Regions from separate parts of the Paraburkholderia sp. RAU2J genome, predicted to be linked through region 2. Evidence: riboswitches for the same ligand, from Rfam matches in the RefSeq annotation. Region 2 holds a riboswitch; the other holds the start of a gene.

Region 1 (15,377 bases), on a different contig from region 2:
GTATCGGTAAATGCTCGAGCGCAATAGCCCAGACTAAATCTGACAGTGGTCGGTTTCTCGTGCTGTTGCGTGGGCGCGGAGGACGTTGTTCGAAGCGGCGCTTCGGTGGCGGCCGACAAAAAAAGCGCGCCGCAAGAGGGCGCGCGTAAAAGAACCTTCGATTGAACAACCAACGGTCACACCCAGGGGAGAGATAACCGTCAACATTCATGCTACTTGAGCGCTGAATGTCAGATTGACAACAATAGTGAATTTGATCACTGAAATAGCGGAATGCAAATCGCCTTTAGTCTCCAACGCGATTCAGTCGACCGCACGATAAGCGGTCCTGCAAAAGCCTTCCGGGCTATCGAGCGATGGGTGTCTGATTCCATCATTTCCGTCGTCGACGTATCCGCTACGTGGGCCGATCTTCACGTGCTTTTATCGAACTCGACTGCTGCCAGATCCGTTGGAACACCGCGCAGCAAGTTCAACAGTCTTTCCGAAACCCTGCCTTGCAAATGCGTCGCTCGTCGCGGTTGTTAAAGCGACCTCGTCCAGTCTGTAGCCGTGGGTATAGACGGTACTCAGGCACACGCCATTATCCGGATGCAGGAATAGTTTTCGCCGCAGCCGATAGATATGCGTATCGACCGTCCGTGAGGTGATGTCCAGCTCGCGGCCCCAAACAAGCTTCGCAAAAAGGTCCCGGGAAACCACTCGCCCGACGTTCGCGAAGAGATACGCAGCCATGTCAAATTCCTTCGCTGTCAACTCTACCGGCGTGTCGTGAAGAGAGACGGTACGCCGCCCTCTGTCGAGGATATATGACCCGACCGACACTGCCTTTGCTGTGTTCTCATTGCGTGTGGTCCGATGCAATAATGCGCCAGCTCTGGCGGCTAACTCGTCCGCTCGAAACGGCTTGACGACGTAGTCGTCCGCACCTGCCTCAAGCGCCTGCACAATGTCGGCCTCCGAGAGTCTGGCAGTAAGGAATAGCACCGCCTGTTCGCGTCCCAGATTGCCACGTATCCATTGGAGTACCTCGAGCCCAGTTGTTCCTCGTAATTGCCAGTCGAGCATCACGAGATCGACTTCATTACTTCTGAGAAAGCGCATCGCGCTATCGCCACAGTTGACCTTACTTATTCTGTGTCCCGATTCCTGCATGGCATTCTCGACAGCGGCAGCTTGCGCAGGATTGTCTTCCACTAACAATATGTTCATATATGACCTCTTTCATCCGAATCAGCAGATCGGCGAATGGAGAACCCGGCAGAAGAAATGGGAGGAGTGCGAAATTGGAACCTTGACCGTATCAATGGAGTAATTGGAAAGGCGCCAAAATCCCCGTGTAAACCTCATGCTGGGCACATGAAGGCCTGTGCCTTCGGCACTGTCGAGCCACATGACTTGCGAGGTTCGTAAAATCAAGATAGGCGCTGTCGCGCGTCAAAGCAGCCCCCCATATGAGGGGCGCCGCCACTTCGAACGGGTTGGCAATTGTTTTCGTCGAGTGCAGGGCCGGGAAAAGCATGGCGGCGGTGGGGCGACACCAGCAGCTCTGGTTGAATAGACGCTGTACAACCGGATGAAGGCTGACCGGCGGATCAGGCGCGAAACCCGTGGGCTCGGAGCAGGCGGAACTGGTGCGGCTGCGTGCCGAAGTGGGCCGCCATGAAGATGGAGCGGGATATGTTATGCGGGCCCGAACTGTTAGCTCAGCGTCACGCCGCCATCAATCGATGTTGCGTAACGGCAGCGCGAATGCGCTCTGCCATCTGAGCGTCGAGCGGTGTGTACACGAGCATGCTGAGATCCGGCCGACCATCGACAGCGAACAGTGAATACTCCATCGCGATGGGGCCCAGCTTGGGATGCAGGAGGTGTTTTACGTTCTCGCCCTCGCCGTGGCTCAGTACCCGGTTTTCCCGCCACAGGCGGTCGAAGTCAGGACTGGTGCGGCACAGGTCGTCGACGAGATCACCCACTCCGGAAGTTAGCCCGGCACGCGCCACGTCCGCCCGGAATGCCGCCACGACGAAGTGTGCGACGCTCTCCCAGTCGTGCTGCTTCGCGCGGACGTTCGGGTCACCGAACAGAAAGCGCAGGATGTTGCGCTGGCCCGGCGCCAGCGTGCCGTAGTCGGTGAGCACGACCGCGGCGGCACGATTCCAGGCAACGACATCCCACATCGCGGTCTTGATGATCGCCGGGCTGGCGTCGAGAGAATCGAGCACGCGCTGGAGCCGCGGGTTCACACCGTCGACGTAACGGTAGCGCACTTCTGGCGGTCTCCCGAGGCCCAGTATGAAGAGATGTTCGCGCTCGGTGTCCGTCAGCATCAGCGCTGCACAGATGCGTTCGAGCACTTGCGCCGAGGGCGCGCCGCCGCGACCCTGTTCGAGCCACGTGTACCAGGTCGAGCTGATGTTCGCGCGCTGGGCCACTTCTTCCCTGCGCAGTCCCGGCGTGCGCCTGCGACCCGAGAAGCCAAAGCTGGCCGGGTCGAGCCGCGTGCGGCAACTGCGCAAGAAATCCCCGAGCGTTTGGGCGGCGTTCGCTGACATGAGGAGCCTGTTAGTCGTTTTACCGGGATAAAGTCACTACTTCAACAGGATAGCGGATGATCGCATAGTGCATGGGGTGACCACCCTGGAGACTTCTCAATGCGTATCTTTCTAACGGGCGCCACCGGCTTCATCGGCTCGGCGCTGGTTCCCGAACTTATCGAAGCTGGTCATCAAGTGATCGGCATGACACGATCCGACGCGGGCGCGCAGGCGCTGGCCGCGGTGGGCGCCGAAGTCCATCGCGGCACGCTCGAAGACACCGCTACCCTGCGTAGCGGCGCCGAGAAGGCGGACGCCGTCATTCACCTCGCGTTCGACCACGATTTCTCCCGCTTCGTGGAAAACTGCGAGAAAGACAAGCGTGTGATCGCGGCACTTGGCGCCGCCCTTGCCGGCTCCGATCGTCCGCTTCTCATCACGTCCGGCACGGGTATCGGCAGCCGCGCCGACGGGCAACCGGCCACCGAGGATGTGTTCAACACCCAGCACCCGAACCCGCGCATCGGATCGGAACTGGCCGGCCATGCGCTGCTCGACTCAGGGATCAACGTGTCGGTGATGCGCCTGCCGCAAGTGCACAACCCGTACCGGCAGGGCCTCATCACACCGCTTATCCGGCTGGTGCGAGATAAAGGCGTTTGCGCATACGTGGAGGAGGGGCAAAACCGCTGGCCGGCGGCGCATCTTTCGGACGTCGTGCGGCTGTACCGGCTCGCGATCGAAAAGGGTGAAACCGGTGCGCGCTATCACGCGGTCGCTGAAGAGGGCGTCAGTGTTCGCGAGATTGCACAGGCGCTGGGGCGCGGCCTGAATGTGCCGGTCGTCTCGATCACCCGTGAGGAGGCGCCGGCGCACTTCGGATGGATGGCGATGTTCGCCGCGCTCGATATGCCGGCATCGAGTGCGCAGACGCGGGCGCGTCTGGGCTGGCAACCGGAGGGCCCGACGCTGATCTCTGATCTCGACGAAGCGCGCTACGTTCAGGCATTGACGTAATCTTCGCGGTCGCGCTCGATTTGTCGGACGCCATTTGAGAACCGTCGGACATGCGCCGGTCGCCCGTGCGCATCGGCCAACGCACAACGGTCGTCGGTCTTCGCCGACGACCGCTGTGCGTTGGCGACTGCGCTCATGGCAGAAGCATGGTCCGATTGGATGAGTGTATTCACCGCCAGGCTTGCGTCAACTCGCTGACCACTCGCGCCAGATGGGTTTGCATCGCCTCACGAGCCGCGGCCGGATCACGGGCCATGATGGCGGCGCAAATCCGCTGATGGTCTTCCTGCGAAGCCTCCCGCAATGCCGTCGTGTGAAAGTGCTCCTCGATGTTGTCCCGCAGTGGATCGCTGCGCGCGCAGTCCCACATGGCGGGTGCCGCAAGTGATAGCCGATGTTGTGCGCCGACATCGACCGGGATTCGGCCATCTCGCGATCGCTCGAGCCTTCGGTGACGAAGCGCAGGATCGAGCATTGATTTTCCGCTGGAACTTCATGTTCCTTTTTGCCGCTCCTCAGACACCTGCCGAGTCTGGAAGGAGCTGGCTTGCGCTCGATGGGGATGCGGACCGTCGAGCGCAAGACGTGGGTCAATTCTGGAGGCGATTAAATCGTCCGACATTGGCCTTCACGTTGTTTGGGGAGTGTGTTGTTGTTCCGCCCAACCGAAAACTACGAACTCTCGTGGCGCGGCGGCGCGGTGTCGTCGATTCGGGGTGCAGTCAGAACGATATGCTGATCGATTGGACGCAGCGGGTGAATCCGGCAGTTTTTACGGCTTTGCTGATTGGGTCGTTTGCGCCGCGGTGCGCAAGCGCGGCCCTCGTGCCCGTTATCGTTGCGACCATTGCGCCGTGATCGGCTCAAGCGAATGAGACTGCTGCTTCATCACTTTTCTATTTCCGGCCGGACATTGATTCACTCTGCCGTTGGAGATACCCTTAGATCGTTCATGGTCCGCTAATGCTGGTCAACCCGGAGACATCGTTTCATGAAGCGAGCGTGGGCTTTCTCCTGCATCCTCGCCTTGAGCGCGATCGTCGGGGCATGCGGCAAGGGAGGATCGCAAAACGCTACTCCGGAAGCCGGCGCATCCGCGGGCGAGGCGCCGGCTCAGCCCGGGCAGGCCGCGAGCACGACTCCTTCGGCATCGGGCGCGCCGGCCACCATCACCAAGGCGCAGTTGCCTGGGGAGGCAGCCGAAACATTGCGTCTGATCAAGGCGGGCGGCCCATACCCCTTTGGTGAAGACGGCGTCTTGTTCCGCAACAGCGCGGCATTGCTGCCGCAGCACGAGCGCGGCTATTACCACACATACACAGTTCGCACGCCCGGCTCGACGGATCGCGGACAGCGGCGCATCGTCTGTGGTGGACCGCGCAAGCAGACCGGCGACTGCTACTACACCGATGATTACTACGTCAGTTTTAAACGCATTGCAGGGTAACTTGAGCAATGAACACGCCCCCAGGGTCTCCGACAAGCGAGACGCCGGGGCGTTGTGGTATTCACCGTAGGATCCCGAGAAGACGCCTTGGGTGCGCGCGTTGTAACGGACAAGGCAGCGCCTCGTCTCAACCAGATGCCACGGATCGCAAGAGGCTTCTCCGATCCGATCCTTGAACCGAAGTGAAACTTTCATTCTCGCCGTGTCGATTGTGATGGTCTTCCTTCGTCGTCCCGGTAGTGGCACGCGGCCTGCGCTCCGCCTTGGCCGACACTGACAGGAGATTTGCCATGACGATTCAGAAGATCACTCCCTTTCTTTGGTACTCCACGCAAGCCGAGGAGGCCGCCGCTTTCTACGTGGCAATCTTTCCGGACTCACGCATTACTCGGGTCACGCCGGTGCCGAGCGGCGGCTCCACAAAGGTCGTCGAGTTTGTTCTCTTTGGGCAGCCCTTCATCGCGATGAGCGCAGACGGATCCGACGCGTTCAACCACTCGGTATCCCTCATGGTCAACTGTGATGAGCAGGAGGAACTCGACCATTACTGGGACGCGCTTCTCGAGGGAGGCGGTTCGCCCGAGGCATGTGGTTGGCTGAAGGACCGCTTCGGCGTTTCGTGGCAGCTCACGCCAACCGATCAACTCAGGATGATTGCCGACCCGGACCCCGAAAAGGCCAGGCGCGTTTTCGACGCTATGTTGAAAATGGTAAAGCTCGACATTGCCGCGTTGAAAGCCGCCTATGCGGGATGACGGATAACAGAAGCCCTTGTATCGCCTGCTTCATCGCGCGATAGGGCACAATGATCAGACCCACGGGCGCCTGCACCGCAGGTGTGAAGGTGCGCATCACTCGCCAGCGTATGGTCGGAAAAATCGCCCGACACAGTGGCGCGGACATAGCAGCCGAAGTAACGCCCGGCCGCCCGTGGCATCCCGTTCCTGCGCCGGCTATCGGCCCTGCAAGGCCGGCTTTGGCCGCGCACGACGCAATCCAATCGGTTCGGCGCTTGCCGGCTGAATTGCTCAGGCAAGTTTCGAGAGTACCTGTACTACAGCGGCAGTTCGGTCTTGCGGCGGCGGGGCTTGGCCGGATCGGGTCGTGCGCATGGCAGGAACTCGCCGCGGCCGGCCTCGCCACATCGAACTGAGCCGTCGCGCGGTGGAAGAAGACGGCGCGGACGTGTTGATTCTGGCTGGCGCGCCGTTCGCAGGATTGGCGCGCAGTGTGGCAAACCTGTTGCCGGTGCCGGTTGTCGACGGTGTATCGAGTGGTGTCTGTCAGGCGCAAGTATTGACCCGTCTCACAACGATGCGCGCACAGAGCGGCAGTTTCGCCAAACCGCCACTCAAGCTCATCGTCGGACTCTCGAAGGGTCTTTCCGAATTATTGGCGCGTGAATCAGAGATCTCGCTTGCTCACTCGCTATGAGCAGTGACGGATTGATCCATGCTGCCGACCATTGCACGAAAGACTTGCGGTAATTTTTTTTGCCCGGTATTGTCGAGCCGTTCTGCGATGCAGCGCGGGAGAGATCGTCAAGGATTCGCGACGACGCCGACGGAGCAACCGCCCCGGAAACTCTCAGGCAAAAGGACCGCGCAGCAGGAACATCTGGAGAGCGGCGCACGCGCGCCCACCGAAGGGGATTCCCCGCCTGCTTGCCCTGGCGCGGGAAGAAACTCTCAGGTACATGGACAGATGGGGCATCGACGCCGATTTCGAATCAGTCAACACGAAATCGACATCGGCGATGCTCAACTACTCTGGACCATGTCATGTCACGAATCGCCATCATCGGCGCCGGCATTACCGGCGTCACGACTGCTCACGCGCTCGCGCAGCGCGGCCATCACGTCACCGTGTTCGAACGCCACCGCTACGCGGCCATGGAGACCTCGTTCGCCAACGGTGGCCAGCTTTCCGCGAGCAATGCCGAAGTCTGGAATAGCGCGGCAACCGTGCTCAAGGGCCTGCGCTGGATGCTCACGCGCGATGCCCCGCTGCTGCTCAATCCGCTGCCTACGTGGCACAAATATTCGTGGATGGGCGAGTTCCTGCGGCAGATTCCGCACTATCGCGCGAATACGGTCGAAACCGTGCGGCTCGCGCTTGCCGCGCGCGAGCATCTGTTTTCGATTGCTGAAAAAGAAGGGATCGACTTCGATCTGGAACGGCGCGGCATTCTGCATATCTACAAGACCAGCAAGGAATTCGACGCCGCGAGCAAGGTGAACGACCTGCTGTGCGAAGGCGGCCTTGAGCGCAACCCGGTCAGTGCAGGCGAATTGCAGCGCATCGAACCCACGTTGCGTGGCGACTTTTATGGTGGCTTTTTTACGCCGTCCGATTCGACCGGCGACATTCACAAGTTCACGCGCGGACTTGCTCAGGCATGCGAACGACACGGCGTCGAATTCCACTACGACGCGCAGATCACGTCGATCGAACAGCGTGCCGAAGGCCGATTTTCGCTGTTGGTCAATCTCGAAGGCGAAACGCAGCCGTTCAGTTTCGAGTGCATCGTCGTCTGCGCCGGCGTCAAAAGCCGTGACTTCGCGGCGATGCTCGGCGATCACGTGAATATCTATCCTGTGAAGGGCTATTCGATCACCGTCTGTCTCGACGACAACACCAGCCAGCAGCACGCGCCGTGGGTCAGCCTGCTCGACGACAGTGCGAAGATCGTGACGAGCCGTCTCGGCGTGGATCGTTTCCGCGTGGCCGGTACCGCGGAAATCAACGGCTTTAACCGCGATATCCGTTCGGACCGCATCGCACCGCTAGTGGACTGGACGCGGCGATATTTTCCCGAGGTATCGACTTCGCGCGTGATTCCCTGGGCTGGTTTGCGGCCGATGCTTCCCAGCATGCTGCCCAAGGTCGGCCGTGGAAAACGGCGCGGGGTGTTCTACAACACGGGGCACGGTCATCTCGGCTGGACGTTGTCGGCGGCAACGGCGCAAGCTGTTGCGAGCGCGATGTAGCATCGACTTGCCACCTCACTGTCGGATCATGTCTCGCGCTATGTGCGTGAGAGATGATCCGCCACGTGCACTGACGAACGCCAACCGCAACGCGCGTGTCGCTGTAGCGCATGCCGGCGGGCATACGTCCCTCGTCGTCGCCGTCCCGTTTGGATCGCAGGCGCCGGATGAAATCCTGAGCGGTGGCGATCAGCAGTGCCTCGCTGGAATAGGCGAGGTACATGCCGATCTTGGGCATCGGCTCTGTCAGGTTCAGCAATCTGAGCGTGCCGTCATCCACGCGCTGGGACAGCAGTGGCATCGCCAGCGACGTAAATATGGTGACTGCTTCCATCCACATCGCGAGGTCCAGATAGAGATTCATCGCTGAACAGTGTGTCGTGCGCGCCGGTGTTGGCATACCGTGCGCCCCGAACAGCGTCGCGACCAAGCCGGATTCGTCGTTAGGGGAATCCAGCAGGAGCCATGGAGGCGTGTGGCACAAGTGTGGGTCGACGGCCGCGTAAATCCTCGGGCAGCGGGTCGGCGTACCCGCGCAGTTGTGCGCCGGCCGTCGGGAAGTGGCTGTTCTGCCCGAACACAATCTGGCACCGGCATCGTTCGCTAACGAAGGGAGGGGGAGGGAAGCGCGTCCATCTGGAGCCGTTTAAGATATGAGGTGGTGACAGGCGCGAGTGGCACGGGAGATGCTTGAAAGTGCGTCAGCGCAAGGAGTGCCCGATCTTGGGGCTCTCCGTCCGGAGGCGTGAAACGCGGTGAGCGTTTCCAGGATCACATTAAGGAAGAATGTGCAAATGCGACCGCTCTCGAAGTTGTTGGCAATCGTTGCTATGGTTCCAGCGTCGGCATTCGGCCACGCCTTGGACGACCAATTGACATGCGGAGAAACTGCGCACGAATTCGTTACCAGTCTCGTCGATACCCAGTCTATCGCGGTCCCTGCCATGCGGGTCGAGGCAAACTCGGTGAACGCGTTTCGCCCGACGAGCGGAGCGGGATTGACGGCATTTGGCCTCAGCGTTCATGCCGTTTTCGGCTACCAGCCGGATGATCCTCTTTTCAAAGCTGGCGACGGGAATCCTCCGTCAGGCGCAGTCTACGGTGTGGTGGTGCTCGGGTCGGCGGACTCGGTCAAGCGTCTTCTCACGGGCGCTGGGAGCACGGCTGCTGTTCATTCGGTTATTCCAATGGTGCTGACGGCTATCGTGTGCAGGCAGCCAGCGGGTGAGCGCGCCGAACAGTGAGTCCGGATGGTGCGACCGGGTTTTGATGAAAAAAAAACGGGGAAGACAGACGGGGTTTGTCATCTGGCGGCGCCCGAAGTCAGCGTCCGCCGTCTATCGGCATAAGGTCTTGTCCGGCGATCTGATGATGTGGGACAACGGCTGCACGATGCCTCGACGGGATGTCATGACGCTCGAACAGCCGTGTCTGATGAAGCGGACCACGTTTCGGCTGCCGGGGGCGAGATACTGTGTGCCGGATTAGCGATGACCCGGCCTGTCTGCGGCACGGCCTAGCGGAGTTCGCGCGTGAGTGGCCCGGTGCGGCTCAGGGATGAGACTCGCACCCTGTCGCGGCGTCGGCTCTCGTCGTGGGATCAATCTGGCTTTCCCGATGGGCCGCGTTGGGCTGAACCGGCTCCTGGCAGCACATCAGTTCATCGAGGCCGATGAGATTGCCGAGGCGGTTCGAAAGCAGATCGATGGCATCGCGATGCTCCGAACCCACGCGCAAATCGCCGTGACAGTTCTCGCCGTTTCTCATCACCCTCAGGGACATCAACGCAACGCCGGCGCGGCGCGCGCATCCGATCAGCCGTTCGATCGCCGCGTAGGCTGCACGCCGATCGCGGCGGCGACGAAGGGCAGCGCCGACAGCAGACCGACCGCAGTGAACGAGGCGCAGAAGGTGTTCCCTGGCGCCCGAACTGAGCGAGTTAGGGGGACGTTTCCGCGCTGGATCAGGGGCGTCGGAGTGTTTTAGGGGCGATCCTCCAATATGCCAGGCGTCGAACCTGTAAAGATTGGTCTCGCCGCGCCGTTACTCACTGATGATTGACCAACACGACCGCTTCCCCGACGAAGCTTTCCCACCCGAATTGGAAGCCTTCGCTTTTTGCGCGATGGTCGACGTGATCCGCAAAGCCCAAGGGCGCGAAGACCCGGCGGCATTTGAGGCAGGGTCGCTGGAAAGAGCGTGGGCGGAGATCGACCTGATCCGCGACACGCTGCGAATGATCGGCATCGATCCTGATGACGACGGCCGGCACTGAGGCCGGTGCGAGGCGAGCGGGCTCGACGGCACTGTCAGGTTGGATGGGTACGCTGGATCGCGCCGGGAGCTGTTTGCTACCTATTGAACAGGACAGCATTCCTTACGGCGGGTGCAGCGGCATCCTTGAGGCCGAGATTCGCGAAATCGAGCTGACCCTTGCGAATTCGATGCGCCAGCTCGCTGCCTGAAAACACCTATTTGCGCCCGCGCTCGACAATTGCGTCCATCAACATGCGCGCCCCCGGCGAGAGTGGCGCATCCCGTCGCGTGACCAGTTCATAAGGCTCGCTTTTCGACGACAGTTGCAGCGGCAGCGTGCACGCGACGCCATGCCCGGTACAGAAGCGCGCGACATCGATCGATACCAGCGCGACGAGCGACACGTTCTTCTGCAGGAGTGACAAGGTGGCGAATGCGGAAGTCGTCTCCAGCAGATGCGTGGGAAAGCGCAGCCCGGCGTCCTGGAATTCGCGTTCGAGCAGCAACCGCATCGGCATATTCGCGCGATAGACGACCCAGCGGTAATCGGCAAGATCCTTCAGCGACACCCGGCGCCGGCGCGCGAGCGGATGCGCCGTATTGGAGATGACCGCGAGCGTCTCGTGCTGGACGAACACGCTGTCGTACAGATAAGGCGTCTGACTCACGCTGGTGCGGCAAATGGCCAGATCGAGCCGGCCCGCATCGATCTGGCTGAGCAACGCGGCGCTCGTATCCTCGACGATCTCGACCGACATCTCCGGTTGTTCCGCGCTCACCGACGTGATCGCATCGGTCAGAAGCGGCACCGCGCCCATGATGACGCCGACCGACACGCGCCCTCCATAACCCCGCATGATGCCGACAATCTCTTCGCGCAAATGCGCGAGGTCGGTATGGATCAGCCGCGCGTAGCGGATCACGCAATGCCCGACCGGGTTGGGTGCGAGTCCACGATTGGTGCGCACGAAGAGCGGCGTGCCAAAGGTCGTCTCGATCTCGTGCAGGGCCTTGCTCGCGCCGGGCTGCGTCAATGCAAGCTGCTTGGCCGCGCCGAGCAGCGAGCCGTGCTCGCCGAGCGCGATCAGCAGACGCAGCTGTTTAACGTGCAGGCGCGACATGATCGAATTGAGTGTGGGGGTCATCAGGCTTGACAAAAAGTTATAGCGCTATCAAATGTTGTCAATATCGCGGCATCGGGACGGCCAATATACTGCGTAAATAGATGCGTCTGTCGCGCCGGCCGCTTTTGCCGGACGCCAGCATCGCCTCCCTATAACTTTCTGTCAATCAACATGTCCCTGATCAACTACATCACGCAGATCCAGTTCGACTACGGTGCGATCCGTCTCCTAGCCGCTGAATGTGAGCGCGTAGGCACCCGGCGGCCCTTGATCGTCACGGACGCGGGCATTCGCGCCGCCGGCATTCTGGACACCGTGCTCGCGAAGCTGTCCAGCGCGACACCCGCGAGCGTGTTCGACCGCACGCCGCCGAACCCGAACGAAGCGGCCGTGCGCGCCGCCGTTGCCATGTATCGCATGCACGAATGCGATGGCGTGATCGCGGTGGGCGGCGGCTCGTCGATCGATCTGGCGAAGGGCGTCGCCGTGTGCGCCACGCACAGCGGCCCGCTGCAGAGCTTCGCGGTGGTGGAAGGGGGCGCGGCGCGCATCACGTCGGCGACCGCGCCCGTCATCGCTATCCCTACCACGGCGGGAACCGGCAGCGAGGTCGGTCGGGGCGCGATCCTGATTCTCGACGACGGCCGCAAGGTGGGCGTGCTGTCGCCCTATGTCGTGCCGAAGGTGGCGATCTGCGATCCGGAGTTGACGCTCGGCCTTCCGCCTAGACTCACGGCGGCAACAGGCATGGACGCGATCGCGCATTGCCTGGAAACCTTCATGGCGCCCGCGTTCAATCCGCCCGCCGACGGCATCGCGCTCGACGGACTCTGGCGCGCATGGCGGCACATCGAACGCGCTACCCGCGATCCGTCCGACCGCACGGCGCGCCTGAACATGATGAGCGCGTCGATGCAGGGAGCGCTCGCGTTCCAGAAGGGGCTCGGTTGCGTGCACAGCCTGAGTCATTCGCTCGGCGGTATCGATCCGCGCCTTCACCACGGGACGCTCAACGCGATCTTCCTGCCGGCTGTGATTGCCTTCAATCGCGACGCGCCGTCGATGCGGGAAGAACGCAAACTCGAGCGCCTCGCACAAGCGATGGGGCTGAACGCGGGCGACGAAGTCGGGCCCGCGATCCGCACGATGACCGCGACGCTCGGCCTGCCGCTCGGTCTTGCCGAACTCGGCGTGACGCGCGAGATGTTTCCGCGCATCGTCGCGGGCGCGCTCAAGGACCATAGCCATAAAACCAATCCGGTCGAAGCGTCGAGTGACGACTATCACGCGATGCTCGAAGCGTCGATGTAAAGGCGGTTCGCGGTAGGCATCATCCCGTTTGCGCGTGCGAAGGGCTCACTGGCAATCGCGGTGAGCACGGGGACACGCACGGCGACATAAAAACGATGGAGACAGCAAAGAACTGAAGCCCCCGTGTGCGGCGCGTCCAGCGCGTCGCCATTCTTCCTGTTGGCGCTCGCGCATCAACTGATCGTTGTTCTGAATGTCATCCGGTACCTGCAACGGAAGTCCGCACTGGAGTGTGCGTTGTCCGGATTGAGAAGACTTACGCTGGCAAATTTACTGCCTTGCAGGGATGGCAGGTACTTGGCCGTTGCGTCCGACAGGGAAATGTTGCCACTGACCTTCGCCCAGGACGCGAGCGTTGCCGTGAATGTCTTGCTTACCGGTCCGAGTTCAAACAATGTGTCACGCGTGACAGGCTGACGGGTTTGCGTTGCCGCGATCCCGTAGCTGAACACGTACGACTGTCTCGCGACAGAGATGCCGACTGCCATCCCGGGAATACGGTATTTCTCTATCACCGGCCGTACCGCCGAGTCCACCACACTCCTATTCCGCGAAGTATTGGAAAAAATCGAACCAACTCTATCCAGCGTTATGCGTCTTGTGGCGACAGTTTCTTCCGGCCTATGTGTGTCCACAGAGCTGTCGGCCACGCGGCCGTTGACCCGCAAGACAGCCCGGCTCATCGTGCGTCAGGGCCAAATTCGGGCCGCCCTTGCGCCACGCCGATCCGACTGACGTCCCGGGCATGACGCATGCGCAGTCCCAGGCGCAGGTGTTTCCCGTTGCGTTCCTGCGCGCACATCACGCCAGAGCAGTTGCTCTGAGATCAGGGTCGGCGGCATTCCGCACACGCGTTCGTCATCGCCCATACATTCGATTTCCATCCAAGGCGTCCTCTTCCGGAGTGTCTTCTGCCGCTCCCGGCGGCAAGAACTGCGGTGGTGGAACCCACAATCGTTTTCTGGAGAAATGCGATGTTTGTGCACAATAAACGGCTTCAGTACACGGTGCGCGTAGCGGCGCCCAATCCCGGTCTTGCCAATCTGCTGCTTGAACAGTTCGGTGGCCCGCAGGGAGAACTGGCTGCAGCGTGTAGGTATTTCACACAGGCGGTAAGCGAAGACGACCCCGGCCGGCGCGACATGTTATTCGACATCGCGACCGAAGAACTCAGTCACCTGGAAATCATCGGGTCGATCGTCGCGATGCTCAACAAGGGCGCGAAAGGTCAGCTTGCAGAAGGCGTCGAAGAGGAAGCCGCGCTTTACCGTTCGCTCACCGGCGGCGGCAACGACTCGCACACCACGGCGCTCCTGTACGGCGGTGGCCCGGCGTTGACCAACTCCGCGGGTGTGCCGTGGACCGCCGCTTACATCGACACGATCGGCGAGCCGACCGCGGACTTGCGATCGAACATCGCCGCGGAAGCGCGCGCGAAAATCGTCTACGAGCGTCTGCTCAATGTGACCGATGACCCCGGCATCAAGGAGGCCCTTGGTTTTCTGATGACCCGCGAGATTGCCCATCAGAAATCATTTGAAAAAGCGTTGCATTCGATCCAGCCAAATTTCCCGCAAGGCAAGTTGCCGGGCGTTCCCGAATTTACCAACGTCTACTACAACATGTCCGATGGCGAGGACGCCCCGCGTGGTCCGTGGAATGACGGACCGGGATGGGAGTTCGTCGACACGCCGCAACCGGCAGTCGACGGCGGCGACGGCCTCGCGAGCGTTCAGGTTTCGGAAAAAGAACTCGAGGTGTTGGCCGCGATGGCGGCGCGCACGGCTTCGGCGACCGAAACCGACCCCGTCACCGGCGCAGACCTGGGCGCTGGACAGGATGCAGCAGTAGCGAAATAAAAGCACTGAGAGAGTAGTCACCGTCGCCAGAAGAGCAATTCCGGCGACGGTGCATGATTTCGAATTCACCCGCACAGCACGAATGGCGCGACGGGGTCGCCCGGACGATGCCGTATTACGGCGCTGTGCACGCCCAATTATAGCGGAGCCTCTATGCACCTTGATACTGCCGATCAGCTTTCCTCGCGTCGACGTGATGCTGCCGTCAAAGCGGCCTTCGATTGCAACAACGAAGTTTTCGACGGGCTCACCAAAGTTGTTGAGCTCAACATACAGACAGTAAAAACATCATTATCCGAGCAGCAAGCGATGGCCGACGCCGCACTTTCTGCACAATCGCTCAGTGAAGTGGTCGATCTCCAGTCCCGGCAATTCCCGGCTGCCGTTAAAAAGACGTTTGCTTATTGGCGGCACGTGGAAGATATCGCTGCACAGACCGGAATCGGGCTATTCACTGCGATGCAGACACACTTTGGCAGCGCGCTCAGGACGTTCGCCGAAATGGCCGACGTTGCGCCCGGCACGGTGGCCACTCAGGAGGGGCTCGGCAAGTGGAGCCTGTTCATGATGGGGCAACCGGCGGTCGACGCCGCGCAGCCGGGGGTCATCGTAGATAGTTCGGGCAAGGTCGTTTCTTCGGCGGAGGTGCGCAGCGACCTGCACTAGCATCGGATCGGCGCCCGCCAACAGGCGGGCCTTTACCCGGCCCTCGCTACGCGCCCGCGACGACGCGGGCCGGCGCAGGCATGGGAACGATCGTTGCGCTTGGCTGGTAGGCGAACGCGTCTTCACGACGAAGCGTCAATTGCGACTTTGCGCATTGCTGGTTCGTCCGC
Region 2 (15,377 bases):
CGTGGGCGGGAAGTAAGCGGCGTTTGTTGCTTGCTTTGACGTCGGAAGTCAAAGAAAACCCCGCTTCGGCGGGGTTTTCTTATGGAGTAGTTGTTTCGAACTGCTCTGCACACTAGTCCGCCTACTCCCCACGCATCTTCCTCCCCTGCTCGCGAATCTGCTCCAACGTCGCGCCCGGCGTGCTCGCTTCCTGCGGCATGCGAATCTCGATCACCGCCGCGCGCTGCGCATTCATGGCGCGTTGCAAGGCCGGCAGAAAATCCTCGGTCCGCTCCACCGTCTCGCCATGCGCGCCGAACGACCGCGCGAACGCCGCGAAGTCCGGATTCGTGAGCCCCGTGCCATGCACGCGGTTCGGATAATGCCGCTCCTGGTGCATCCGGATCGTGCCGAAGTGGCCGTTGTTCACGACGATGAACAGCACGTGAAGGTCATACTGCATGGCCGTCGCGAGTTCCTGCGCGGCCATCATGAAGCAGCCGTCGCCGGCGAGCGCAACGACCGCGCGCTGCGGATACAGCGACTTCGCCGCGATTGCCGCGGGCACGCCGTAGCCCATCGCGCCACTCGTCGGCGCGAGTTGCGAGCGGTAGTGCCGATATGAAAAGTGCCGGTGCAGCCACGTCGCGTAATTGCCCGCGCCGTTTGTGAGGATCGCGTCGGCGGGCAGATGCGCGCGCAGTTGCTGGATCACTTCGCCCATTTGCACGTCGCCGGGAATCGGGCGCGGCTTGCGCCACTCGAGATAGGCGCGATGCGCATCCTCGGCCGCGCCGGCCCACGCCGGCTGGCCGGACGCTGGCTGCAACGCCGCCAGCGCCGCAGCCAGTTCAGGCATGCCGGACACGATCGGCAGATCCGCGACATACACACGCCCCAACTCTTCCGCGCCCTGATGCACGTGCACGAGCGTCTGCTTCGTCTTCGGAATGTCGAGCAGCGTGTAGCCGTTCGTTGTCGCTTCGCCCATGCGCGGACCAAGCACGAGCAACACGTCGGCATCGCGGATACGCTGCGCCAGCGCCGGATTGATGCCGAGGCCGACGTCGCCCGCGTAGTTCGGATGCTCGTTGTCGAGCGTGTCCTGAAAGCGGAACGCGAGGCCGACCGGCAGTTGCCAGTTCTCGACGAAGCGCCGCAAGTCTGCGCATGCGGCCAGCGTCCAGCCGCTGCCGCCCGCGATCACCATAGGCCGCTGCGCGCCTTCGAGCAACTCACGCAGCTTGTCGATCTGTGCGGCCGAGGGCGACGCCGCCACGCGTTGATAAGCCGGCACGCCGGCCACGGCATCGCATGCATCGCTCAGCACGTCTTCCGGCAACGACAGCACGACGGGCCCCGGCCGCCCGGAGGTCGCTGTGTGAAACGCGTGGCTCAGATATTCGGGAATACGTTTCGGGTCGTCGATTTGCGCGACCCACTTCGCCATCTGGCCGAACATGCGCCGATAGTCGATTTCCTGAAATGCCTCGCGGTCGAGATGCTCGCGTGCGCATTGACCGATCAGCAGGATCATCGGTGTGGAATCCTGAAACGCGGTATGCACGCCAATTGACGCGTGCGTCGCGCCCGGCCCGCGCGTGACGAGCGCGACGCCGGGGCGGCCGGTCAGTTTACCGACCGCTTCCGCCATGTTCGCCGCGGCGGCTTCGTGGCGGCACACAATGGTCTGGATGCGCCCGGTCTCGTCGTGCAGCGAATCGAGCACAGCGAGAAAACTTTCGCCGGGAACGCAGAAAACGCGTTCGACGCCATGCGTAAGCAGAGCATCGACGACGAGACGCGCACCGGTCGTGCGAGCAAGGTTGGAATCTGAAACGAGAGCGTTCGGCTGCGACATTGCGAAGAAGCCTCCAGGCAGTACGTGAGTGCGGTCGGATAGTGCCGCATCGACCCACGTGAGGTGCCGGCCGATGGGCGCTTCGACAGCTTACGCCGAGCGCGCGTGCGCTGTCATGGCGCAGCGCAACTGTCCCGTCCGACGAAGCGCGAACCTGAAGCGAAGGCCGTGAGCACGTAAATGAAAAACGCGGGCCTTGGCCCGCGTCGTCATGTGCAATGAATGAGTGTGATCAACACTCGACGATATTCACCGCCAGCCCGCCCCGCGAGGTTTCCTTGTACTTGGTCTTCATATCCGCGCCGGTTTCGCGCATGGTCTTGATCACGGAATCGAGCGATACGTAGTGGCTGCCGTCGCCGCGCAACGCCATACGCGCCGCGTTGACCGCTTTCACCGACGCCATCGCATTGCGTTCGATGCACGGAATCTGCACCATCCCGCCGACCGGATCGCAGGTCAGTCCAAGGTTATGTTCCATGCCGATTTCCGCGGCGTTCTCGACCTGCTTCGGTGTGCCGCCCATCACGGCGGCAAGCGCGCCCGCGGCCATCGAGCAGGCCACGCCCACCTCGCCCTGGCAGCCCACTTCCGCGCCGGAAATCGACGCGTTCAGCTTGTACAGAATGCCGATGGCCGCCGCCGTCATCAGGAAGTCGATCACGCCTTGCTGGTTCGAGCCCGGCATGAAGCGGGTGTAGTAATGCAGCACGGCCGGAATGATGCCGGCGGCGCCGTTGGTCGGTGCGGTGACGACGCGCCCGCCCGCGGCGTTTTCTTCGTTGACCGCGATCGCATAGAGATTGATCCAGTCGATCATCGACAACGGATCACGCAGCGCGAGTTCAGGATTGCCGGACAGCGCGCGATACAACTGCGGCGCGCGACGCTTCACCTGGAAGGGCCCGGGCAAGTTGCCATCGGCGTCGGGGTTGTTGATGCCGCAGCCACGCGCGACGCACGATTGCATCACGTCCCAGATTTTCAGCAAGCCGGCGCGCGTCTCTTCCTCGGTATGCCAGACGCGCTCGTTGTCCCACATCAACTGAGCGATGCTCTTGCCGGTCGATGCGCACAGCGCGAGCAATTCATTGCCGGTGCGAAACGAGTGCGGCAATTGATCGACGGCGCTCAGCACCTTCGTGTTCGGCGCGCCGGCTGTCACCACGAAACCGCCGCCCACCGACAGATAGGTCGACTCGCGCAGCGTCTCGCCCTGCGCATCGAACGCGCGTAGCTTCAGCCCGTTCGGATGCTCGGCCAACGCCTGGCGATAAAACGAAATGTGATCCTTCTGCACGAATGGCACGTCGTGCGTGCCGAGCAGCGGCAGCTTGCGCGACACCCGCACCGCTTCGAGCCGTTGCGCGATCGTGTCCGGGTCGACGGTGTCGGGCGCGTCGCCCATCAGGCCGAGCATCACGCCGCGATCCGTGCCGTGGCCCTTGCCGGTCGCGCCGAGCGATCCGTACAGATCCACCTTCACCGATGCGGTCGCGTCCAGCAGTCCGTCGCGTTCGAGCCCTTGAACGAACATCAGCGCCGCGCGCATTGGCCCAACCGTGTGCGAGCTGGACGGACCAATGCCGATTTTGAAGAGATCGAACACGCTGACTGCCATTGACTGCTCCCTGCTGATAAGTAGATATTAGCGCGCCGGCAGCGGCAAACACACGGCGAGCCACGCGGGCGGCGTCGGTGCGAGCTGTAGCGCGATTGGCGTAAAGCGTCCGTCGAGACGCGCGGCCAGGTGAAACAGTTCCGTCGCGTTCTTCGGGTCCCATGGACCCGAGTAGCCAGGCAAGCCGGCCTCGCGACGTTTTGCATCGAACGGGACGCTCGAATGCACGAATTCTTCATGCGTCTGACTGCCGGACGCGAACGGCGCCAGCCAGTTGAGCGCGGCTAGCAACGTGGCGCCGTTGGCGCCCTTCTCCTGCAGCCAGTTGCGGTTGTGGCGGCGCGCGGCCAGCGCGGCCATCACGAGCGGCTGCAGATCGTAGGTGACATAGCGCAGTGCGTCGCGCTCGCTGAAGTCGATGGTCGAGCCGTCCGGCGCGATGTTGTCGCCGATATGCTCGACGAACAGACGCTGCGCCGCATTGATCATCTTGCGGTTGTCGAGCGTGAACGCGGCCATCGCGATCAGCTTGATCCGGTGGCTCTGCCAATTGTTGCGGAAGGTGCCCTTCAGCGGCCGCGGTTGGGCGTCGATCTGCGCGATGTAGCCGTTCGCGAGCTTCGTCAGGAACGTCATTGCCGCGTTGCGCGTCTTCACGGGCAACGCGCTCGCGGTCATGTCGTAGGCGAGGATCAGCCCTTCGAAATGGGTTTCGTCGATCGGATTGAAACTCGGCTGATAGGTCGTGACCCACGCGTACAGCAGGCGGTCGACGAGCTTCAGAAAACGGTCGTCGCTGGTCGCGCGCCAGGCAAGCGCGGCGTCGCGCAGCAGATCGAGATCCTTCTCCGCTTCGACACTCTGATCGTAGATGCCCTCGTGCGGCAGCGTGCCCTCGGTATGCAGCTTCGCGAGCGCATGCGGCTGCTCGTTCAGATGCGTTTGCACGTTGCTCACGAGTGCCTTCACGCCGGGATCGGCGTTGGTGCGCTCGCTGGTTTGCAACGCGGGCGCCGCACAGAAATTCATTGCGGCCTGCGCTTGCCGCAGCGGCAGCAGCGCGGCCGCGCCAGCGAGCACCAAGACACACATTTGCCGCCACGGACGGGCTCGCGTTGCTGCGGCCCGGCTTTGCATCGATCGCACCTTTCGCGCCATGCGAAACTCCTCGTTAGGCTGATTCGGTGTGTGATGTTAGCCGTTTGCGGCCACGAGCGACAGAAGCCCGGGCGGAACCGCGCGCACCGCCCTGCCGCCCGTCCGGACAGCGGGCGGCGCGCAACGCCGCTTACTCGTAGTCGGCGATCGGCACGCAGGAGCAGAACAGATTGCGGTCGCCGTACACGTTGTCCGCACGGCCGACCGGCGGCCAGTACTTCTTCGCGATCAACGTGGGCAGCGGATACGCGGCGGTTTCGCGTGCATACGCATGCTTCCAGTCGTCGGCGATCACCACGGCGGCGGTGTGCGGCGCGTGCTTCAGCGGATTGTCCTCGCGATCCGAGCGGCCTTCTTCGACCGCGCGAATTTCGTTGCGGATCGCGATCATCGCTTCGATGAAGCGGTCGAGTTCTTCCTTCGATTCCGATTCGGTCGGCTCGACCATCAACGTACCCGGCACCGGGAAGCTCATCGTCGGCGCGTGGAAGCCGTAGTCGGCGAGGCGCTTGGCGACGTCGTCCACGGTGATGCCGCTGGTTTCCTTCAACGGACGCAGATCGAGAATGCACTCGTGCGCGACCAGACCGCCCGGGCCCGAATACAGCACCGGATAGTGCGCCGCGAGTTTGTTCGCGACGTAGTTCGCGTTGAGGATCGCGGTTTCGGTGGCCGCGGTCAGGTTCTTCGCGCCCATCATCGCGATGTACATCCACGAGATCGGCAGGATCGACGCGGAGCCGTACGGCGCGCCCGATACCGCGCCGATACCGTTCGGCGCGCGTTCATAGCCCGACGAGATCTGGTTCGGCAGGAACTGCGCGAGGTGCGCGCCGACCGCGACCGGACCGACGCCCGGTCCGCCGCCGCCGTGCGGAATGCAGAAGGTCTTGTGCAGGTTCAGGTGCGAGACGTCGCCGCCGAACTGGCCCGGCGCGCACAGACCGACCATCGCGTTCATGTTCGCGCCGTCCACGTAAACCTGGCCGCCGTGCGCATGCACGATCTCGCAGATTTCGCGCACGTTCGCCTCGAACACGCCGTGCGTGGACGGGTACGTGATCATGATCGCCGCGAGCTTGTCGGCGTGTTGCGCGGCCTTCTTCTTCAGGTCTTCGATATCGACGTTGCCTTGCGCGTCGCAGGCGACCACCACGACCTGCATGCCGGCCATCTGCGCCGACGCCGGGTTCGTGCCGTGCGCCGAAGCGGGAATCAGACAGACGTTGCGATGCGCTTCGCCGCGCGACGCGTGATACGCGTGGATGATCAGCAGGCCGGCGTACTCGCCTTGCGAGCCGGCATTCGGTTGCAGCGAAACCGCGGCATAGCCGGTTGCGGCGACCAGCATTTCCTCGAGCTGATCGATCATTTCGCGGTAGCCGACGGTTTGCTCTGCCGGCGCGAACGGATGGATCTGGCCGAACTCGGGCCACGTGACCGGCAGCATTTCCGAGGTCGCGTTCAGCTTCATCGTGCATGAGCCGAGCGGGATCATCGAGCGGTCGAGCGCGAGGTCCTTGTCCGACAGACTGCGCAGATAGCGCAGCATTTCCGTTTCCGAATGATGACGGTTGAACACGTGGTGCGTGAGGTAAGCACTGGTGCGCTCCAGCGCAGGCGGCACCGACGCGGTGTTCGACGCGGCCATTGCGGCGTCGAGTGCATCGACTTGCGGCACGTCGCTTGCGAACGCCGCTTGCGCGAAGACCGCGAGCAGATCGGCGAGATCGTGGCGCGTCGTGGTTTCGTCGATCGACAGGCCGACTTGCGTGGCGCTCACGCGGCGCAGGTTGATGCGCCGGGCGGTTGCCGCGTCGAGCAGCGCTTGCGTGCGCGCGCCGGTGTCGAACGTGAGCGTGTCGAAGAAGGTCTCGTTGACGAGCGTGTAGCCGAGTTGCTTCGCGCCTTCGGCGAGCAGCGCGGCGATGCGGTTCACGCGCAGCGCGATGGTCTTCAGACCGTGCGGGCCGTGATAGACCGCGTACATGCTGGCCATGATCGCGAGCAGCGCTTGCGCGGTACACACGTTCGAGGTGGCCTTCTCGCGGCGGATATGTTGTTCGCGCGTTTGCAGCGCGAGACGCAGTGCGGGATTGCCTTGCGCATCGACAGTCACGCCGACCAGACGCCCCGGCATCTGCCGCTTGAATTCGTCGCGCACCGCGAGATAGGCGGCATGCGGGCCGCCGAAGCCAACCGGCACGCCGAAGCGCTGCGTATTGCCGACGGCCACGTCCGCGCCCCATTCGCCGGGCGGCGTAAGCACGGTCAGCGCGAGCAGGTCGGCGGCGACCACCACGTGGCCGCCCGCTGCGTGGATCGCTTCGGTCAGCGCGCGGTAGTCGCGCACGTCGCCGTTCACGCCGGGGTATTGCAGCAGCACGCCGAACGCGTTCGAGTTCGCGGCTTCAGCGGCGGGTCCGACTTTCACTTCGATGCCGACCGGCGTCGCGCGCGTCTTCACCACTTCGATGGTTTGCGGCAGCACGTCGTCGGCGACGAAGAACACGTTCGACTTCGGCTTGCCGACGCGTTGCAGCAGCGTCATCGCTTCGGCGGCGGCGGTGGCCTCGTCGAGCAGCGATGCGTTCGAGATCGCGAGACCGGTCAGGTCGACGATCATCTGCTGGAAGTTCAACAGCGCTTCCAGACGGCCTTGCGAAATTTCCGGCTGATACGGCGTGTACGCGGTGTACCACGCCGGATTTTCCAGCACGTTGCGCAGGATCACCGTCGGGGTGTGCGCGTTGTAATAGCCCTGCCCGATATACGAGCGGAACACCTGGTTCTTGTCCGCGAGTTCGCGCAGCGCGGCGAGCGCTTCGGCCTCGCTCTTCGGTTGCGCGAAGGGACCGAGCGGCAGCGCTTCGGTGCGGCGGATCGTCTTCGGAATCACGGCGTCGATCAGCGCGGCGCGCGAGGCGAAGCCGAGGGCTTCGAGCATCGCTTGCTGGTCGGCGGAATCCGGGCCGATATGCCGTTCTGCGAAGGCGTCATGCACTTCGAGCGCGGCGAGCGAGAGAGGAGTGCGGTTCATCAGACGATCCGGGTGTTCGAGCTTCATGGGTGTTCCTGGCGGTGCGGCTATCCCTGTGCTTCGAGAGGGACGCGCCGCACCTGGCGGGTTAAACGTAAAGGTGAAGCAGATCAGGCGCCGATCGACTTCGTGTACGCGTCGGCGTCGATCAGGCGATCTTGCGTCGCGTCGGCGGCCGGCTTGATCTTGAAGAGCCAGCTTTCGTACGGCGTGCTGTTGACCGAGTCGGGCGAGTCGGCCACGGCCGAGTTCGCTTCGATGATCTCGCCCGAGACCGGCGCGTAGATGTCGGAAGCGGCCTTCACCGATTCGATCACGGCGACGGTGTCGCCTGCGGTCACGGTCTTGCCCAGTTGCTGGACTTCGAAGAAGACGATGTCGCCGAGCGCTTCCTGCGCGTGGTCGGTGATGCCGACCGTCAGCGTGCCGTCCGCTTCGGTGCGGACCCATTCGTGCGATTCGGTGTATTTGAGGTCGGCCGGGATGCTCATCGGATGCTCCTGTGCGGTGTGATTCGGTATTGGCTTAAAAAAGAGGGGACGTGCGCGCGGCTGCCTAAACGGCCAGCACCTTGCCATTGCGCACGAATGGCAGTTTTACCACGCTCGCGGGAACGGCCTTGTCTCGAATCTGGACGTGAACGGTGTCGCCCGGCTGCACGCCCTTGGGCACGCGCGCGAAGGCGATCGATTCCTGCATCGTCGGGGAAAAAGTGCCGCTGGTGATTTCGCCTTCGCCCTGCGGCGTGAGGACTTTCTGGTGCGCGCGCAGCACACCCGCGGCCTTGCCGTTTTCCTTCAGCAGGATCAGCCCGACGAATGCGGCCTTCGAGCCGTCGGCTTCGAGCTTGCCCTTGCCGACGAACTCGCGCGGCGAGGTCAGATCGACGGTCCACGCGAGGCCGGCGTCGAGCGGCGAGACGCTGTCGTCCATGTCCTGGCCGTACAGGTTCATGCCGGCTTCAAGGCGCAGCGTGTCGCGCGCGCCGAGGCCGGCCGGGCGCACGCCTTGCGCGTGCAGCGCGTTCCACAGCGCCGCTACGTGGTCCGCCGGCACGATGATTTCGAAACCGTCTTCGCCGGTGTAGCCGGTGCGTGCGACGGTCAGTTCGCCAAACGGCGTGCCTTCGACGCGTGCCGCGTTGAACGGCTTCAGAGCTTCGGTGGCGGCGCGCGCGGTGGGCACCGTTTGCCAGACTTTCTCGCGCGCGTTCGGGCCTTGCACGGCGACGATCGCGAAGTCGCGGCGCGGCGTGATGGTCAGGCCGAAGCCGCCGTCGGCGTTGAGCTGGCCGAACCAGGCGATGTCTTTGTCGGCGGTGCCGGCGTTGACGACCACGCGGAAGTGGTCTTCGCCGAAGTAATAGACGATCAGATCGTCGATCACGCCGCCGTTCGGGTTCAGCAGACAGGAATAGAGCGCGCGGCCGGGCGTTTGCAGCTTGCCGACGTTGTTGGCCAGCGCGTATTCGAAGAAGGCGCGCACGCGCTCGCCGGTGAAGTCGACCACGCACATGTGCGAGACGTCGAACATGCCGGCGTCGGTGCGCACGGCGCGGTGTTCGTCAATCTGCGAGCCGTAGTTGACAGGCATGTCCCAGCCGCCGAAATCGACCATGCGGGCATTGAGCGCACGATGGGTGGCGTTGAGCGGGGTGTGTTTGAGTTCGGTCATGGGGCCTCGGGCATCTCGCGAAACAGAAAAGGCCATGCGGCGCGACGCCTCGCAGCAAGGTGCCTGCGAGCGTGGTTCTGCATGACCCCTCTGTCCTCGATACCTGAGAGATTGCGCGACCGTGAACGTTGCTTCGTCACGGTGACACGCGCGCCCCTTCGGTGGGCAGCCTGCCTGAATCTGCATGATGTTGCCAAAACGCAGACGGCTACTGCCGCTCTCCAGAGTGCGAAAAACCGCTGCCTTGAGCTTGCTTTGGCGAGGGTTTTTCGACGCGGTCGGTCCTTTTGCCTGAGAGTTTGCGGGTGTGCCCCTTCGGCGGCGCGGCCTGCGATATTCGGCGGCCAGCGCGCTCTCCCGACGCGTGCGGCGAATGTACGCGACGGCCGGGGGCTTGTCAAATAAAGGCTGGCGGCCTATAGGGAGGCGGCTGCGGCACGCGCGGGCGAAAAAAAAGCGCGGGCCGGCTTGCCCGCGCTGGGCTGCGTAACGGTGCTGCTTCGACGGGTGCTGCTTCGACGGGTGCTGCTTCGACGGGTGGTGCTTCGATGACCGAACCGGAGCCGCTTACTCGCCGATCGCGTGAGCCGCGTTGTCCAGCTCCTGATTCAGCACGCGCTGTTCGTCGGCGGTGAGGCCGCCGCCATGTTGCGCGGCCATGTCGTGCGCTTCCTGGCGGATCACGTCCAGCCGATGATGCAGGGATGCGCCTTGCGGCGGCGGGTAGTCGCCCTGATTCACCCGTTTGTCGATGCGGCGGCCGAGATTGTCGATCCGGCCTTCGACCTGACGCAGACGCTGATCCGCGATCTGCTGCTGGGTGGGGTGTGGCGCCGGCGCGGGCGGCGGAGTCACCACACAGGCGGCGAGAGAACTGAGCAGGGCGCCTGCTGCAATGGCGCGGGTGATACGAGGCATAGACTCTCCGGAAGTCGTTGTCGTGGGGATGCTACTCAGGTAGCAACGAATGAGCGCGGCCGCGCGCTGACCGGCGAGCGGGCAGAGTTGTAACGTTATGTTCCTTTCGGAGGTGTCGGGTTTCTGCCCGCGCGAGCCCGGCGGCTCGTGCAGTTTTAGGTACACAAGGCGTCGTGCCGCGCGCTCGAGCGGCTCAGAGAATGCGCGCGAACGGCAAGCGCACACCTTCTTCCGAGCTGCGCGCGGCAAGCTCGATGATGGTCATCACGTCGACAGCATCCTGAGCCGTGACAGGGAATGCAATGCCGTTCTGGATGGCGTCCGCCACCGCGATATAGAACCCGGCGTAGTCCCCATTGCGGGTCGGCACTTCGCGCTCGACTTCCTGATCGCCTTCCAGCACGCGCAGCAAGCCCGTGGTATTGCCGGCGCCGAACCCTTCGTCGCCGGGCCGCAGGCCTGCTTTCAGCTGGTCTTCCTGCGTGTCGAGGCCGTGTTTCACATAGCTGCCGCGCGTGCCGTGGACTGCAAAGCGCGGCGCGGCCAACGCGGTCAGCGCGCTCGCGTGCAGCACCACCTCGAACTCGCCGTAGCCGAGCTGAATGTGTACGTAGTCCGGCGCGCTCGCCTGGTCGCGATGCGTGCGCACCGTCGCCGAGACCGTCTGCGGAGCGCCGAACAGCGCCAATGCCTGGTCGATCAGATGCGGCCCGAGATCGAACAGCAAGCCGCCGCCGCGCGACACCTCTTCACGCCAGCGTTGTCGCACGCCCGGCCGGAAGCGATCGAAGTGCGATTCGAACTGCGTGACGCGCCCCAGTTCCACGCGGGCGAGCAGATCGCGCACGGTCAGAAAATCGCCGTCCCAGCGACGGTTGTGGAACGGCATGAACAGCTTGCCCCGCGCGAGCGCGATGTTGGCCAGCGTGTGGGCGTCGGCGGCGCTCAGCGTGACCGGCTTGTCGACCACCACGTGCTTGCCGGCTTCCAGGGTGCGGCGCGCGAGGTCGAAGTGCGTGTCGTTGGGTGTGGCGATGACGACGCAGTCGATGTCGTCGAGCGCCAGCAGCGCATCGAGGTCGGCCACGACTTTCGCGTGCGGATAGTCGGCCTGCGCGCGTTCGGGCTGGCTCGTCGCGATGGCGGCGACGCTCGCGCGTCCGCAATGCGCGATTACCGGCGCATGAAAGGTCGCGCCAGCAAAACCGTAACCCATCAATCCAATGTTTAGCGATCCGGGCATGCGTGTCTTCCTGCAAAAACGGCGCGCCGCTTTGCCACCGCGGCGACGGCGCGCAACACCGTAATTGTGGCATGACCTGGAGGCGGACCCTCAGCATCGTCGCGGTGATTCGGCGGGGACCGCTTGGGGCCGGCCCGGGTGTCGGTCACGGCTAGCCGCCGGGGTGTCCGGCGCGGCGTCCATCGCAGGCATCCGTGTTAACATCGCTCCTCTCGCGCGAAATCGCGCCGGACCGGAACACCCTCGCACCCTGCGGGCGCCCGTTCCAGCCGACGCGGCCGCGCAGCATGCCCCCGGGCCTCCAGCCGGCGATTTTCACGCCGACGTGCCCTCGACCACCGCTCTTAACCGCATCACCCATCCACAGACGATGTCCGCAGGCCTGAACCCCGCTCAAAATGAAGCGGTCCGTTATCTCGACGGTCCGTGTCTCGTGCTCGCCGGCGCAGGCAGCGGCAAAACGCGCGTGATCACGCAGAAAATCGCCCACCTGATCGAAGCCAAAGGCTTCGAGCCGCGCCACATCGCCGCCGTCACGTTCACGAACAAGGCCGCGGCCGAAATGCGCGAGCGCGTCGGCAAGCTACTCGAAGGCAAGACGCTCACGACGCCCGGCAAGGAAGGCCGCAAGGTGCCCGTCAATCAGTTGACGGTGTGTACGTTCCACTCGCTCGGCGTGCAGATTCTGCGGCAGGAGGCGGAACACGTCGGACTGAAGCCGCAGTTCTCGATCATGGATTCGGACGACTGCTTCGGCATGATTCAGGAGCAGGTGGGCTCGACGGACAAGGGCTTCATCCGCAAGATCCAGTCGATCATCTCGCTGTGGAAGAACGGCCTGATCATGCCCGAGCAGGCGATTGCGATCGCCGCGAACGAAGACGAGCATCAGGCCGCGATCGTCTACCGCAACTACGTGGCGACGCTGCACGCGTATCAGGCGGTCGATTTCGACGATCTGATCCGCCTGCCCGCCGAACTGTTCGCGAAGAACGAGCAGGTGCGCGAGCGTTGGCAGAACAAGCTGCGCTATTTGCTGATCGACGAGTACCAGGACACCAACGCGTGCCAGTACGAACTCGTGAAGCTCCTCGCGGGCAAGCGCGCGGCGTTCACGGCGGTCGGCGACGACGACCAGGCGATCTACGGCTGGCGCGGCGCGACGCTCGAAAATCTCGGCCAGCTCAGCAAGGATTTTCCGAAGCTGCATCTGATCAAGCTGGAACAGAATTACCGCTCGACGGTGCGCATTCTGACCGCTGCGAACAACGTGATCGCGAACAATCCGAAGCTGTTCGAAAAGAAGCTGTGGTCCGAGCACGGCATGGGCGACACGATCACCGTCACGGGTTGCAACGACGAAGAGCATGAGGCCGAGTCCGTGGTGTTCCGGCTGTCCGCGCACAAGTTCGAGCGGCGCGCGAATTTCCGCGATTACGCGATCCTGTATCGCGGCAATTTCCAGGCGCGCATCTTCGAACAGGTGCTGCGTCGCGAGCGGATTCCGTATGTGCTGTCCGGCGGGCAGTCGTTCTTCGATAAGGCCGAGATCAAGGACATCTGCGCGTATCTGCGTCTGATCGCCAACGCGAACGACGACCCCGCGTTCATCCGCGCGATCACCACGCCGCGCCGCGGCGTCGGCAATACGACGCTCGAAGCGCTCGGCTCGTTCGCAGGCCAGGCGAAGGTCTCGCTGTTCGAGGCGGTGTACATGGGCGGCATCGAGGCGCGTCTGTCGCCGCGCCAGATCGAACCGATGCGCGTGTTCTGCGACTTCATGCAGCGCCTCACCGATCGCGCCGAGAAAGACGCGGCCGGCACGCTGCTCGACGAACTGATGGACGCGATCCACTACGAAGCGTATCTGTACGATGCATTCGACGAACGTCAGGCGCAGGCCAAATGGCAGAACGTGTTGGAGTTCATGGAGTGGCTCAAGCGCAAAGGCACCAAGGCCGAGCCCGAGAGCGCCGCCAACAGTGAGGCGACCGGTTACGACACCGCCGACGGTTTCGGCGACACCGGCAAGAATCTGCTGGGCCTGATCCAGACCGTCGCGCTGATGTCGATGCTCGAAGGCCGCGAGGAAGATCCGGATGCAGTGCGGCTTTCGACCGTGCACGCGTCGAAGGGGCTGGAGTATCCGCACGTGTTTCTGGTAGGCGTCGAGGAAGGCATCATGCCGCATCGCGGCGGCCCCGACGACGAACCGATCGACGACGCGCGCATCGAGGAAGAGCGCCGGCTGATGTACGTCGCGATCACGCGGGCGCAGCGCAGTTTGCATCTGAACTGGTGCAAGAAGCGCAAGCGCGCACGAGAGACGGTGGTGTGCGAGCCGTCGCGCTTCATCCCCGAAATGCTGCTCGACGATGCGCCGCCGCCGACGCCGGAAGAAGCGCCGATGTCGCCGAAAGACCGGCTCGCGAGTTTGAAGGCGTTGTTGCAGAAGCCTTGAGCAAGTGGGGTGGACGCCCGGTGCCGGTGCCTGTCTCAAGCGCTTGTTCCGGGCACGCTGCGGGTTGCTCTGTTTGCGTCGTTTGTCAGTCCGCTCGTTCGTTGGCGAGACACCGCGCGCCGCGATGAGCCTTTGTCTAGGACGCATTGCATTCAGTCGTGCCGCGTGCGCCCCCGGACGCGCACCATCGGGCCTGACGCATAAACGCATCGCGCATAAAAAAATCCCTGCATCGCGTCACCGCATGCAGGGATTTTCCTTTCGCGCGCCAAGCACACGCAGCGCGTTCTGTCGAAAGCCTTACTTCACCGCGCTGACCATGTAGTCGACGGCGGCCTTCACGTCGGCATCCGACGCACTCGACCCGCCCTTCGGCGGCATCGCGCCCTTGCCGTGCAGCGCGTAGTTGTAGACCGTGTCCATCGGCTCTTTCAGGCGCGGCGCCCAGGCTTGCTTGTCGCCGAATTTCGGTGCGTTCAGCACGCCCGCCGCGTGACACGCCTGACAGACCTGCTGATACAACGCCTTGCCGGCTTGCGACGCGTCCGCGCTTTGGGCAGCACCGGCTGCCGGCGCTGCGGCTTGCGGGACACTTGCCATCGCGGCCATGGCTGCGGCGGCTTGTGCCTGAGCCGCACCCGCGTCCGAAGCGCCCGCCGGCGCGGCCGCCGCGGCCGCACCGGAGGCCGCCGCCGCACCGGAGGCCGGCTGCGCCGGTTCTGGGAAGCTCGCGCCGGAGTTGTTCGCCATGTAGGCCACCGCGCGGGCGATTTCGAAGTCGCTGTAGTCGTCCGGGCTGGTGCCGCCGCGCGGGGGCATCGCGCCCTTGCCCGCGAGCGCCGTGTGCCAGAGCGTGTCGAAGCCCTGCGCGATGCGCGGCGCCCAGTCGGCGGTATTGGTGAATTTCGGCGCGCCTGCCGTGCCCGACGCGTGACATGCGGAGCAAACGGCCTTGTAGACCTCTTCGCCGCTCTTGTAGACGCGCGGCGCGTTGGCATCGCGAATTTCGACCTGGGCTAGTGGCTTGATGCGGGCGGTGACTTCGGCTTCGGAGAGAGAGTCGGTGCCGGCGCCGGTGCGTGTCGAATTATCGACATAAAACGCCAGCAGAACGATGATGACGATCGGTACGGCAAACGCGGCGATGATCGCGGCGACAAGTTGCGCTGGGGTTTTGATCGGGGCTCCGTGGGGTGCTTCGCTCATGCTTGTCTCGTCTCCGTGGGTATGTGAGCGGTACAGCGTGACGGCAACTTCTTGTTCTATATCAGCCACGGACGATTATAGACGCAAGATTTCGGCTGCGGCGAGGGCGGCGGCGGAGTGTTCAGCAGGCGTTTACCCGGAGCGCGCGGGAGTTGCCGAAAGGCGCCTAATCCTGCCATATCGGCCGTCCGGTGGACGGTGTGGCCGAAACCGGGT

The links. A riboswitch is a leader RNA that binds a small molecule or an ion and turns the genes downstream of it on or off. The one in region 2 is predicted to bind glycine.
Region 1: it holds a riboswitch for glycine, as region 2 does, so the genes downstream of both, B0G69_RS33860 (D-amino acid dehydrogenase) here and gcvT (glycine cleavage system aminomethyltransferase GcvT) in region 2, are expected to answer to the same signal.

The regions. Positions count from the first base shown of each region.
Region 1 covers NZ_RBXG01000003.1:516,500-531,876, reverse strand. Annotated here, with positions in the region: gene B0G69_RS33900 (response regulator transcription factor) at 424-1,212, opposite strand; gene B0G69_RS33895 (helix-turn-helix transcriptional regulator) at 1,713-2,555, opposite strand; gene B0G69_RS33890 (SDR family oxidoreductase) at 2,655-3,554, shown strand; partial or broken gene B0G69_RS33885 (FCD domain-containing protein) at 3,724-3,927, opposite strand; gene B0G69_RS33880 (ribonuclease) at 4,546-5,001, shown strand; gene B0G69_RS33875 (VOC family protein) at 5,292-5,756, shown strand; gene B0G69_RS33865 (aspartate/glutamate racemase family protein) at 6,112-6,435, shown strand; glycine riboswitch at 6,521-6,614, shown strand; gene B0G69_RS33860 (D-amino acid dehydrogenase) at 6,783-7,991, shown strand; gene B0G69_RS33855 (hypothetical protein) at 8,786-9,235, shown strand; gene B0G69_RS33850 (hypothetical protein) at 9,549-9,977, shown strand; gene B0G69_RS33845 (hypothetical protein) at 10,018-10,266, shown strand; gene B0G69_RS33835 (LysR family transcriptional regulator) at 10,463-11,392, opposite strand; gene B0G69_RS33830 (iron-containing alcohol dehydrogenase) at 11,543-12,682, shown strand; partial or broken gene B0G69_RS42325 (serine hydrolase) at 12,854-13,218, opposite strand; gene B0G69_RS33820 (manganese catalase family protein) at 13,657-14,541, shown strand; gene B0G69_RS33815 (phasin family protein) at 14,695-15,207, shown strand.
Region 2 covers NZ_RBXG01000001.1:1,258,200-1,273,576, reverse strand. Annotated here, with positions in the region: gene B0G69_RS06015 (branched-chain amino acid ABC transporter substrate-binding protein) at 1-16, shown strand, start outside; gene B0G69_RS06010 (thiamine pyrophosphate-binding protein) at 122-1,840, opposite strand; gene B0G69_RS06005 (L-serine ammonia-lyase) at 2,073-3,461, opposite strand; gene B0G69_RS06000 (alginate lyase family protein) at 3,489-4,619, opposite strand; gene gcvP (aminomethyl-transferring glycine dehydrogenase) at 4,750-7,686, opposite strand; gene gcvH (glycine cleavage system protein GcvH) at 7,770-8,150, opposite strand; gene gcvT (glycine cleavage system aminomethyltransferase GcvT) at 8,215-9,333, opposite strand; glycine riboswitch at 9,414-9,568, opposite strand; glycine riboswitch at 9,602-9,703, opposite strand; gene B0G69_RS05980 (hypothetical protein) at 9,901-10,251, opposite strand; gene B0G69_RS05975 (oxidoreductase) at 10,445-11,494, opposite strand; gene B0G69_RS05970 (UvrD-helicase domain-containing protein) at 11,865-13,955, shown strand; gene B0G69_RS05965 (c-type cytochrome) at 14,256-15,161, opposite strand.